Regions from separate parts of the Priestia sp. ST2 genome, predicted to be linked through region 2. Evidence: riboswitches for the same ligand, from Rfam matches in the RefSeq annotation. Region 2 holds a riboswitch; each other region holds the start of a gene.
The links. Region 2 has a riboswitch for lysine ahead of AC0KUU_RS07625 (amino acid permease). Riboswitches for the same ligand answer to the same signal wherever they lie in the genome.

Region 1 (3,167 bases), 190 kb from region 2:
ACATCTGCTCCTGCTTTTGCTAAATGATATGCTGTAGAAGCTCCAAGTACCCCAGCTCCAACTACGATGTATGTTTTCATACCAAAACACCCTTTTCTTTCTTCTAATATTCTCATGCTATATGTACGCAACTTTAGCATAGCAAAAAAAGAAGTCACATACTAGGCGAAGCTATCTTGAGCTTATTTTTGAATCTTGCTGACTTTGACATATAGCTCCTTTCATTGTAAACAAAAGCGCAATAAGTTCTTTTACGGGAATTATGGTGAGCTGAAGCAAACCACAAATAGTGATCACCCATATTTAACACTGCGCTTACCGCTTTTTTATTATAGTTTCTGAATAAAAAAATGAAAGAATAAAACCACTATAATATGTAAATAAAAAGAAATAACCATTATTTTAAGGAGAGCGTATGCAATCTTCATTTGTATTATTTTTCATCATTCTTGGTTTACTATTTGGCAAGTGGCGAAGGTATCAAGAATACTATCCTACTTTGCTGTTTTGGGTCACAGGGAATTTGCTTTATGAAGTGCTGCTGTTTCATCACCGCGTATGGGTATTTCACCCTGTAGGTATTGATCACCTTTTTCTACCCGATCACCTAATGGTTTCCCTTGGAATAACTTTAATTATTTATCCGTTTGTTATACCGGTTTTTTTAGGAAGGCTGCCGCTGCATGTAAGCGGCAGGCTGTGGTGGATTCTTTTGTGGGCGCTTTTATTTACTGTGATTGAGTTCATTGCTTATGTTAATCACAGTATCACTCATCATTATGGATGGTCGCTGCTGTGTTCTTTTCTCTTCAACATTGCCACGTTCTCACTTTTAGTCATTCATCAGAAGACAGCACTGGTCGCTTGGATTCTATCTGGAAGCTTCATAGCTTTCTTATTTATTTTTTTTGATATTCCTATGCCTTAACTTTTCATTGACTAGACGGAGGAAAAGGAAATATAATAGGAATTACATTTAAATATAATTTTCCTCTCTGAGAATAGAGGTGCATGAAATCAAGAGTCACTTATTGGAGACTAATGGAGTCTGTGAAGATAAGTAAAAGGGATTTCGTGCCGAAGTATATAAACATCCATTGTGTTCATATACTGGTTCAGTATTGAATAAATGCTGAGCTGTCACAAACCATTTGGTTTGTGGAGAGCTATTGAAGAGATGTTGATGCCTAGAATGTAATAATACTTTATTATTATGAAACCAAGACGCGTGAACATCACTTCACGGGTCTTTTTTGTGTTTTTCTACTGACCATCAAAGTTCAAAGTTATAGTTGAATGATTTAAATGGAGGGATACGGAGTATGTACTTACATGGAACGAGTAAAATTAACAGCAGCAATCATTTAGAAATTGGGCAGTGCGATACGGTCGAACTGAAAAAACAATACGGCACTCCCCTATACATCTACGATCAAGAATTAATTGAAACGAAATGCAAGGCCTTCCATTCAGCCTTTCGAAGAAGCGGATTTTCATATCAAATCGCCTATGCAGGGAAAGCATTTCTTTGTATGGAAATGGCTAGCCTTTTAACGAAGCTTGATATGTCACTAGATGTGGTCTCAGGAGGCGAATTATTTACAGCGTTTGAAGCTGGATATCCAGCTGAACGCATTCATTTTCACGGCAATAATAAAACGATTGAAGAAATGGAAATGGCTCTTGATGCGAATATTGGCTGTTTTGTTGTTGATAACTTTACCGAACTTGAAGTTTTGCATGCCTTAGCAGCTGAGCGCAAACAGAAAGCATCTATTCTTCTGCGTGTTACTCCAGGAATTGAAGCCCATACACATGAATATATTATGACCGGACAGGAAGACTCCAAGTTTGGATTTGGTCTTTCCAATGACCAAGCCATGAAAGCGGTAAGTTCTGCGTTAGAAAAGCCTTACTACGATCTTTTAGGCATTCATTGTCATATTGGTTCGCAAATTTTTGAAGTAGATGGTTTTTCTCGCGCCATTGATATTTTAACTGATTTCTTATTCAGCATTCGTGATAAAATGGAATTTGAAGTAAAAGTTTTAAACGTAGGTGGTGGTTTTGGTATTCGTTATACCGAAAGCGACTCTCCTCTTCCAGTTGAGTATTATGTAGATGCACTGACAGAAAAGCTAAGCCGCACGTTAACTGAACAGAATTATACCCTTCCAGAAGTCTGGATTGAGCCTGGAAGAAGCATCGTAGGAGAAGCAGGTACAACGCTTTATACAATTGGATCAACGAAGGAGATTCCAGGTGTACGAAAATACGTAGGAATTGACGGCGGTATGACCGATAATATCCGTCCTGCTCTTTACGATGCAAAACATGAAGCTGTCTTGGCTAATAGAGTGACGGATAAAAAAGATGAAACAGTATCAATTGCGGGTAAATGCTGTGAATCAGGAGATATGCTTATTTGGGATATTGATTTACCGCGCGTTAATCAAGGAGATTTATTAGCAGTGTCCTCTACAGGTGCCTACAACTATTCAATGGCTAGCAATTACAACCGTATTCCGCGCCCTGCTGTTGTATTTGTAAAAAATGGAGAAGCTCGTCTTGCTGTAGAGCGAGAAACATACGAAGATTTGGTGCGTAAAGATGTAAAGCCAGTCGTTACTACGTATGCAATGAGCAAATAATAGCTGTTCTTGCGTAGTAAAGAAGCTATTGTTGTTTGGAGGAAATCTAACTATGGTTTTAAGTGTATTTAAAACGTACAGATCATCGCTTATTCTGCTTCTCGCTATTTTAATTGGCGGGATAGCAGGATATGCTATCGGGCCGGATGTGGCAGTCGTAAAGCCCTTTGGTGATTTGTTTCTTAATTTAATGTTCATGATTATCGTTCCCCTTGTCTTTTTTAGTGTGGCTTCGGCGATCGCAAACATGAATGAAATGAAGCGTCTTGGTAAAATTATGCTAGGTATCGCCGTTGTGTTTATCGCCACTGCTGCTGTTTCAGCCGTTTTAGGCTTTTTAGGCGCATCACTTTACAATCCGCTACATAATGTAGATACTTCTGCCATTAAAGAATTGATGGGTGACAGTGAAAATACAGCTGAAAAAATGACGCTTTTAACTCAGCTTGTTAGTACATTTACTGTACCTGATTTTGTTCAGTTATTTTCGAAAGAGCACATTTTACAATTAATTGT
Region 2 (3,167 bases):
ATATCCAGCTGAATAGAATCAAACACAATTCTGAACTATCTACTATAGCAGCAGATCCGCTTTTTCATCTGTTAGAATGTACCCATTCGGGCCTTCAAACTAAACAAGAAATCATAGACTACATCCAAAGCATTCCTACTCATCAACTTCCATCTTTTGTAACCCATTTAAGCAGGTTAGTTCAGCGTATTTATTATATAGAAGCTGCTGATTACTGTAATCGTCCCCTCAAAGGTTATATGCTTGTTATGAAAAATCAGCCCGCCTATATATCTCTTCATTTTGCTGATCAGATCACATAAAAAAAGCTCTCTATTCTTTTGAATAGAGAGCTTTTTTTATTCGTATTTTTTCACTGTTACTTGGCATTCTTTTAACGGAATAAGTTTAGACTTTTTCGTCCATTTGTATCCTAACCAAACAATTAAGAATAAAGGAAGTCCGATATAAGAAACAAGTACACCGTACCAGTCAATCGAATCACCCATAAACGCCGAATAGTTTTGACCTAAAATGACAACAGCACATAAAATAAAGGCAAAGATAGGACCAAACGGGAAAAGTTTTGCATGATATGGAAGTTCACTCAAATCATGACCTTGGGCAACAAATGCTCTTCTAAAACGATAGTGGCTGATGGCAATTCCTAACCAAGCAATAAAACCAGACATACCAGAAGCGTTAAGTAACCACGTGTATACCGCACCGTCTCCAAAAAATGAAGCACCAAATGCAAGTGTACCGACAAGTGCCGTTGCGATTAAAGCATTCACTGGAACGCCTCGTTTATTCACTTTTGCTAAGAACCTTGGTGCTTTTCCATCTTTCGCTAAGTTCCACAGCATACGCGTAGAAGCATACATACCTGAGTTACCAGCAGATAAAACGGCTGTTAAAATAACGGCATTGATAGCTGATGCTGCAAACGCCAGACCTGCTCGTTCGAATATTAAAGTAAATGGACTTACTCGCACATCATCACTTGCTAATGAATCGGCTGTGTATGGAATAAGCATCCCGATAACAAAAATAGCTAAAATATAAAATAACAAGATGCGCCAGAAGACTTGTTTAACTGCGCGAGGAACCGTTTTTTCCGGATCTTCACTTTCTCCAGCTGCGACTCCAAGCAACTCTGTTCCTTGAAATGAAAAACCAGCAGCCATAAAAATACCTAAGACAGTAAAGAATCCACCGTGAATGGGTCCATCACCAAGCGTGAAGTTTTTAAACCCTGGTGCTTCATTGTTAAAGATACCAAAAATCATCATAATGCCAATAACTAAAAAGATGATAACCGTTACTACTTTAATTAACGAAAACCAAAATTCAGATTCACCAAATCCTCTTACAGAAAGGTAGTTAAGCCCAAACATAATTAATAAAAACAGGGCACTCCATAAAATAGAAGAAGAGTTTGGGAACCAAAATTTCATAATAAGGGCTCCAGCAGATAATTCAGCTGCAATCGTAATAGCCCAGTTATACCAATAGTTCCAGCCGAGAGCGAAACCAAAGGATGGATCTACAAACCGAGACGCATACGTACTAAATGAACCGGCTTCAGGCATATAAGCTGCGAGCTCCGCTAGGCTGGTCATCAAAAAGTAAACCATGACACCAATGATAGCGTAAGCTAAAAGCGCTCCCCCAGGTCCTGCTGTGTGAATTGCTCCACCACTTGCTAGGAATAAGCCGGTTCCGATGGCTCCTCCTAATGAAATCATCGTTAAGTGGCGAGATTTCAACCCACGTTTTAATTCTTGCTGCTCTTGCATAGATAAATACTCCTTTCGAATGTACGGAAAGAGACGGGATAACATAAAAAAAGCCCGCAGTATATGTGCGCGCTTTTAAATCTGAAAACCGCGTCAACCTTCCGTGAAGATAGCTCTTCACATCACTCGCATGATGTGACAGTTCTGTTCCTGTTCGGAGACAGCCCCAGCTTAAATCAACCGAGAAGTGATCTAAACTTCGGCAATTTTTCCTTTCAAGCAACATCCTCAATGTTCTCTGCATTTCCGTTGCTTTACTATTAAAAACTGCGACCTCTACCTCATCGATTAGGATGAGGGTTTTTTATATTCATTTGACATAAAAGAAGTATACCAAATACTAAAACGATTGTCATTATAAAAAATAGATTCAGAAAATAGAAACATCTTTGAAATCTCTCGAATCTATTTTGCTACATATGGTATAATGAATGTTGTCATAATACTACATAAATATCCGAACGTACCACAGGGGGAGCCGCCGTGCTGAGAGTGAACAAATTGTTCAGACCCTTCGAACCTGTTAGTTAACGCTAGCGTAGGAATGTGGGAATAGTAGCATATATTTGCTTACTCCTGTGTAAACCGTTTGATATGAATGATTCAAAAACAGGAGTGAGAAACGTGAATAAAGCATTACCTTTACAGGCTAAAATTGAAATAGCTATTTTTGCAGCATTAGCACTTCTACTTGATCTTTTGCCTTCCATTAAGATTGCAACGGCTGTGAGTATTTCGTTCTCCATGGTGCCCATTTTTATTATGTGCTTTCGCTGGGGAGTAAAAGGCGGGGCTCTATCTGGTCTATTATGGGGGCTGTTGCAGTTGGCAACAGGAACGGCTTATATTTTAACAGCGCTACAAACGTTTATTGAATATATTGTGGCTTTTGCTTTTATAGGTTTTGGAGGTATTTTTTCGCAATCTATTAAAACAAATTTAGCTAACAATAACAGATCAAAAGCTTTTGTTTTGATTGTTTTATCCCTTGTTATCGGCAGCTTCGCACGGTATTTCTGGCACTTTATTGCGGGCATTATTTTTTGGGGATCATATGCGCCAAAGGGTATGTCCGCTCTATGGTATTCTTTTTCAATGAACGGTATTTCAATGGTAGGGTCACTAATAGCCTGCTTAATCATTCTTTCACTATTAATTCCATCCGCATCAAGAATGATTGTAACTAAATCACACTCATCATAAGCAAAAAGACTAAATCTACCAAGATTTAGTCTTTTTTGTCATTTGTCACCTTTGTTTACACAAAAGTGTGTCAGGTTTGATAACATAGTTAGTGAAATATTCAAAAAACTGTTTTATGATAATCACCATATTCAAACGAGATAAGGGATTGATAGCATGCTACAGAAATGGATAACGAGCATAGGT
Region 3 (3,167 bases), 760 kb from region 2:
CAATCATTAGTTTAAATTGTATTGTTGTTTTAATTGGGAGCTTAATTATCTTTAAAGAAAGACTTAAAAAATATCAATTAATAGGAATTATTCTTACTTTATGCGGAATCGTGTTGACTAAGATATAAGTTTTTGCACCAATACCGACAGAAGAACGAACATATAGTGAAATAGGTCTCCCTCTGTATGGCAACTGAAGATGTATATAGTATACATACATAGAAAAAACAGAAAAACTCCCCCAATGCGTTAAGGGAGTTTTTCTGTTTTTAGGAGTTAGCTAAATGATGATTCATCCATCTTGAGCTTTGTGCACCAATCTTGCCTTAATGCATCGATTGAATCGGTCGTTTTAGCTATGCTCTCTCTTCTAATCTGTTTTTATTTATTTCAACAGGTAACGTTAATGCCGCTAGTTTGCAGAACTTCTTCTAGCGCACTTTGCTCTTTATTGCTTAAAGGAACCATTGGCAAACGAACACCGCCAACTTGTATTCCATTTAGATTTAATGCAGCTTTTACTGGTGAAGGACTTGGCGCAATAAATAATGCTCTCATAATTGGAAGCAGATTGCGATGTGTAGCAGCAGCTTTTTGGACATCGCCATTTTTGAAGGCATTAATCATTTCTTGCATATCATTGCCAATGATATGGGAAGCAACTGAAATAACTCCTGCCCCGCCAATTGCTAATACTGGTATTGTTAACCCATCATCGCCGCTGTATAGTGTAAAGTCGCTAGGTGTTTTGCTAATAATCTCTGCCATGGCATCCAAGTTGCCACTTGCTTCCTTAATTGATACAATATTAGGAATCTCTGATAGACGAACAATTGTTTCAACAGAAATGTTAACTACGCTTCGCCCTGGGATATTGTAAAGCATAACTGGTAAAGAGGTTGACTGGGCAATCGTTTTAAAGTGCTGGTACAAGCCTTCTTGAGACGGCTTATTATAGTATGGAGCAACGAGCATAATACCATCGACTCCTGTTTCCTCTGCAAGTTTCGTTAAGCTAATCGAAGCTTGCGTGTTGTTTGAGCCAGTTCCAGCGATGACGTGGACTCTTCCCGCAGCAGCTTCTACCACACATTGGAATAATTTAATTTTTTCTTCTGTGGTTAATGTTGGAGACTCTCCAGTTGTACCAGCTACAACTAAGCTATCTGTGCCATTTGTAATTAAATGCTCAACTAACATTTTCGTCGCGTTAAAATCAATTTCGCCATTCTGATCAAACGGGGTAACCATTGCTGTTAATACTTGGCCAAAATTCATAACTACACACCCTTTATAAATTTTTAAAAATTAGAGGGGTTAGGGCCATTCATAAGAAACGCAAAAAAGCAGCAACGAGGGATTCGTTGCTGCAGTAGAAACAATATTTATCAAAAATAGTTTCCGTGCGTAAGATAGCCCTCCATACAGTTTCCCATATGACAGTTCTGTATTTATTCAACAGCAGAACCAGCTTCAAGAACATGAGATTCTTTCGGCTTCGGCAAATACCCCTTTCCACAATTGTCATTGGATCTCATTCTCCTCAAATTGTATACTTATGATCTTTGCGCCTCTATCCTCACTTCAAAAAATATTGAAATAAGAAAATATTTAATTGAATTTAATATAACAGTAAATTTCCTTTCACGCAAGAATCATTTAAGTATAATTTTATGGAAACCTTGTAATTAAGTCCTTACACTTATTTTTGAGAGAATGACTCCGGATTATTGACTCAAACCCACAATCTCAGTATCACTCATATTACTATTTCACCTTTCTTTTTGCTATTCACCACATGTTTTAACTTACATATTATGCACATCATAAAAAGCCACCCGCTTAGAGTGACTTAGCATTAGGTTTATTCTTTACTTCATCAGGTACGTAATCTAAAAGTACGGATATTATTGTATTAAAATGCCATGGAGTAAGATTGTTGCCAGCACTTTCTTTTAACTCAGTTCTTAGCTTTTCACCCCATATAGGATATTTATTGTTGCTTTTTGCTTCCTCTAACATATAATCGACTACATTTAGTACTTTATAATATTCATTTTCTTTTGCGCTAATATAATAATCCCTTTGTTTATAGTTCATATCTCCAATCCCCTTTTGGTTATTTATGAACAATAAATTTTTTCATAAGATAGCATCAAATTTAGACTATATCTCTTATTTCCTTATAACATCTACATTGATTTAAATAGTTTATAATATCTTGGTTATTTACTTCTTTGATATTATCTCCAAAAAGTTCAACGGCACTTTCTAAATGTTCCCTTTTATTATCAATCGTTAGTACATATCGAAGTGCATCAACTACTGGTGCATTATGGTATGTACGACGAACGAAATACTCTTCGATTGCCTTATTTAAGTATTCTGATTCAGCCTTTCTAAATTTAGCTTCTGACCTTTGAAGGTTCTTTACCTCCATCTCTATCATAAACCCCTCATCCTCTCCAATTTAATTTACTATTTTATTCCCCTACTAGAAGTAAAATAAAACTTAGTTTGTATACAAATTAATATATTTTCTCAAAATAAAAAACACCTGTGAAGACAGATGTTTTTTGTAAACTTAACATATTAAAGGAGAAATGATTTGTCAGCAAAAGGAGGAATCTGATTAGGTACAGTATGTGCTCATTTTTCGTATTTATACGTATTCGAATTAAAGAATAAAATGAGGTTAAGCAAACCCATTGATGTTCGATTTTTGTAAGGTTAAAGGATAGATTAATTTTTGAGGGAATGAGTTGTAGCGTGTAGTCAAATTATTGTTGAGGAAATATAGCTTTATCTTTTAATTGATGCATTGCAGGGACATACTAAAAAATGAGGTGATAATATGGAAATAGATCGAGCTAAGCAAATTCTTTCTTCACCCAAGGAAATTGATGTTCATTACCACGGAGTTCCTATTTGGATTAAAAGTGTAGATGAAACATCAAGTATGGCTACCGTTCATGCGAGAGGAACACATGATGAAGACCGTATGGTTCCAGTCCTTGATTTAGAAGAAAAATAAAAAGTCACAAAGGAAGGATATGGAATTTTCATATTCTTTTCTTCCATCTCCAAATAGAACCGAATAACTAATACCATATTTCTCTAAGCTTTATTTATAAGAAAAAAGAGGTGCAGCATGAAAGAGAAAAAAG
Region 4 (3,167 bases), on a different contig from region 2:
CGAGATCAAATTGCTCATATCGAAGCGACAATGGAAAAGCAAAAAGTAACGTTTAATGATTTTGTCAATCGAGATGTGTTTGGCTATTCTTATGATAAAGGCTGGATGTGTGTTCAAGTTTTCTTTATTCGCCAAGGGAAGTTAATTGAGCGAGAAGTTTCTATGTTTCCTTTTTATAAAGAGCCAGAAGAAGATTTCTTAACTTTTATCGGTCAGTTTTATGCCAAAAATATTAAGCCAAAAGAAGTAATGGTTCCAGCAACGATTGATGCAGAGTTGGCTGAGAAATTAGTAGAAGTAGAGGTTCAGCATCCAAAGCGAGGCAAAAAGAAAGAATTAGTAGAACTTGCGTGTAAAAATGCAAAAATTGCGCTCGGTGAAAAATTCTATTTAATTGAACGAGATGAAGAGCGCACGGTTGGCGCAGTTGAACGGTTAGGAGAAGAGCTTGGAATTGCCGCTCCTTATCGGATTGAAGCATTTGATAATTCAAATATTCAAGGGACAGATCCCGTTTCTGCGATGATTGTTTTTGTTGATGGGAAACCGGAAAAGAAAGAATATCGCAAATATAAAATTAAGACCGTAAAGGGACCAGATGATTACAGTTCCATGAGAGAAGTCGTTCGCAGACGGTATTCCAGAGCGTTAAAAGAGGGTCTTCCGCTTCCAGATTTAATTGTTGTAGATGGAGGCAAAGGGCATTTAGCTGCAGTACAGGACGTTCTCGAAAATGAATTGGGACTTTTAGTGCCTACAGCAGGTCTTGTCAAAGATGATAAGCACAGAACCTCCAACCTGATGATTGGTGAGCCTCCTCAAATCATACCGCTCGAACGCAATAGTCAAGAATTTTATTTGCTTCAGCGAATTCAAGATGAAGTTCACCGTTTTGCGATTACCTTCCACCGTCAAGTGCGCTCTAAGTCCGCTTTTCAGTCTGTTCTGGACGATATTCCGGGAGTGGGCGAAAAACGTAAAAAAGCTTTGTTAAAGTATTTTGGTTCGGTGAAAAAATTGAAAGAAGCAACGGTTGATGATATTCGAAATTCAGGTGTTCCTCAAAACATCGCTGAAAAAATTTATGAAACATTGCAAAAATAGTCTTGAAATAATAGAAAATATTTGATAAGCTATTAACTAATTTCATACGACACTTCATCAAATGAAGTGAAGATAGAGGTGCAAATTTAATCAGTACGTATCAGGAAGGGTATGAGCTCTTATGAATGATGCGGAAAGGGAAATTTGCCGAAGTGAACATTACCTCATAGTAATGATTGCTGGTTCTGCGTTGAATAAACGTAGGATTGTCAAGATGTAGATTCTTGGAGAGCTATCTCACGGCAGTGGACGGTTATGTTTTATAATTTTCGTTCGTTAAGCAATGAGAGCTCATCTCATTGCTTTTTTTATTGTCTGAGTAAAAAAATTTAGCTTCTCATCATCCTGCATATGCAAATTTATTGAAAAGGAATGAACAAAATTATGGCATTAATCGTTCAAAAATTTGGTGGAACATCTGTTGGTTCTGTTGAACGTATCCAACATGTAGCAAACCGTGTTATTCAAGAAGCAGAGCGCGGTAACCAAGTAGTTGTTGTTGTATCGGCAATGGGCAAAACTACAGATGCACTGGTGAAATTAGCAAGTGATATTACGGACAGTCCAAGCAAACGCGAAATGGATATGCTTCTTACAACTGGAGAACAAGTAACGATTTCCCTGTTAACAATGGCCCTTCAATATAAAGGGTATGAAGCAACTTCGCTAACAGGTTGGCAAGCTGGTATCCAGACGGAAGCAGTTCACAGCAATGCACGAATCCAGCACATTGACACGACTCGTATTCAAAGCCAATTAGATAGAGGCCGAATCGTAGTAGTAGCTGGATTCCAAGGCTGTTCAGGAGATGGTAGCATTACAACATTAGGTCGAGGCGGCTCTGACACGACGGCAGTAGCTCTTGCCGCAGCATTAAAAGCTGCAAAATGTGATATTTATACAGATGTAACAGGAGTGTTTACGACAGATCCGCGCTATGTAGAAGATGCTCGTAAGCTTCACTCTATTTCATATGACGAAATGTTAGAATTAGCTAATTTGGGAGCAGGGGTGCTGCATCCGCGCGCTGTTGAGTTTGCAAAAAATTATCAGGTACCGCTAGAAGTGCGTTCAAGCTTAGAAAACGAGAATGGAACGATTGTTGAGGAGGAAGTTTCAATGGAACAAAACTTAGTCGTAAGAGGAATTGCGTTTGAAGATAATATTTCACGAGTGACAATTGAAGGGTTAAACAACGAGTTGCAAACTCTTTCTACTATTTTTACAGCATTAGCAAAAGAACAGTTAAATGTGGACATTATTATTCAAAACGTAACGGCTAATAATCGTCTCTCTATCTCATTTTCTATTAAAACCGTAGACGTAGACGCCGCTCTTGCCGTCTTAAAAGAGTATAAATCTACTTTGGGATATACGCGTATTGAACATGAAAGCGGTTTGGCTAAAGTATCAATTGTCGGCTCTGGCATGATTTCTAATCCAGGCGTTGCAGCCGAAATGTTTGAAGTGCTGGCAGGAGAGAAAATTGAAGTGAAGATGGTCAGCACGTCTGAAATTAAAGTATCTACAGTTGTACCGCATGCTGATATGGTAAAAGCTGTTGAGACGCTTCACGTAGCATTTGAATTAGAAGAGCAGCAAGCAGTGCAAGTATAAAGAAGAGAAAAAAGACGTGGTATCTCCACGTCTTTTATATATACGTATTTCCTACTTTTTATAACGCTCCGCGCGTGTTTCGGTAGGTAAGATATCTTTTCGGTCCCACTGCACGGAAATCAGCACTTTTCCGTTCTTTTCTTTATGTGTTAAGTAGGCTTCTGTTAGGCAGTTGTTTTGACGCTGAATCTGTTCAGCCACAAATCCTGACTCAAGATGAAACGAACAAGTTTCCTGCTGAAATCTTTTGCTGACCACATCACCTGATAACTCAAGCTCGAGTGAATATTTATCTTTTTTTGCAAGCGTCAGTGTTCCCCAGGAAGCTGCTTTAAAAAAAGCGACGATTTCATCCATTGTATTTAATGGGTATTTCCGAGCAAGGTGTTTTCCTGCCCAGTATGAAATGGTATTTGTTTCGTCTCCAAGAAGCTCTGGAATTAACA

Region 1: another riboswitch for lysine. It lies ahead of lysA (diaminopimelate decarboxylase); the one in region 2 lies ahead of AC0KUU_RS07625 (amino acid permease).
Region 3: another riboswitch for lysine. It lies ahead of dapA (4-hydroxy-tetrahydrodipicolinate synthase); the one in region 2 lies ahead of AC0KUU_RS07625 (amino acid permease).
Region 4: another riboswitch for lysine. It lies ahead of AC0KUU_RS00880 (aspartate kinase); the one in region 2 lies ahead of AC0KUU_RS07625 (amino acid permease).

What each region holds. Positions count from the first base shown of each region.
Region 1 is NZ_JBVVNT010000002.1:422,060-425,226, forward strand. It holds gene AC0KUU_RS08560 (NAD(P)/FAD-dependent oxidoreductase) at 1-80, opposite strand, end outside; gene AC0KUU_RS08565 (CBO0543 family protein) at 416-928, shown strand; lysine riboswitch at 995-1,177, shown strand; gene lysA (diaminopimelate decarboxylase) at 1,323-2,651, shown strand; gene AC0KUU_RS08575 (dicarboxylate/amino acid:cation symporter) at 2,704-3,167, shown strand, end outside.
Region 2 is NZ_JBVVNT010000002.1:235,473-238,639, forward strand. It holds gene AC0KUU_RS07620 (hypothetical protein) at 1-302, shown strand, start outside; gene AC0KUU_RS07625 (amino acid permease) at 339-1,778, opposite strand; lysine riboswitch at 1,881-2,065, opposite strand; TPP riboswitch at 2,240-2,340, shown strand; gene thiT (energy-coupled thiamine transporter ThiT) at 2,373-2,981, shown strand; gene AC0KUU_RS07635 (ethanolamine ammonia-lyase reactivating factor EutA) at 3,138-3,167, shown strand, end outside.
Region 3 is NZ_JBVVNT010000002.1:991,949-995,115, forward strand. It holds gene AC0KUU_RS11460 (DMT family transporter) at 1-128, shown strand, start outside; gene dapA (4-hydroxy-tetrahydrodipicolinate synthase) at 391-1,278, opposite strand; lysine riboswitch at 1,406-1,584, opposite strand; gene AC0KUU_RS11470 (hypothetical protein) at 1,843-2,100, opposite strand; gene AC0KUU_RS11475 (hypothetical protein) at 2,162-2,449, opposite strand; gene AC0KUU_RS11480 (H-type small acid-soluble spore protein) at 2,855-3,034, shown strand; gene AC0KUU_RS11485 (hypothetical protein) at 3,152-3,167, shown strand, end outside.
Region 4 is NZ_JBVVNT010000001.1:177,072-180,238, forward strand. It holds gene uvrC (excinuclease ABC subunit UvrC) at 1-1,104, shown strand, start outside; lysine riboswitch at 1,170-1,347, shown strand; gene AC0KUU_RS00880 (aspartate kinase) at 1,489-2,721, shown strand; gene AC0KUU_RS00885 (YslB family protein) at 2,773-3,167, opposite strand, start outside.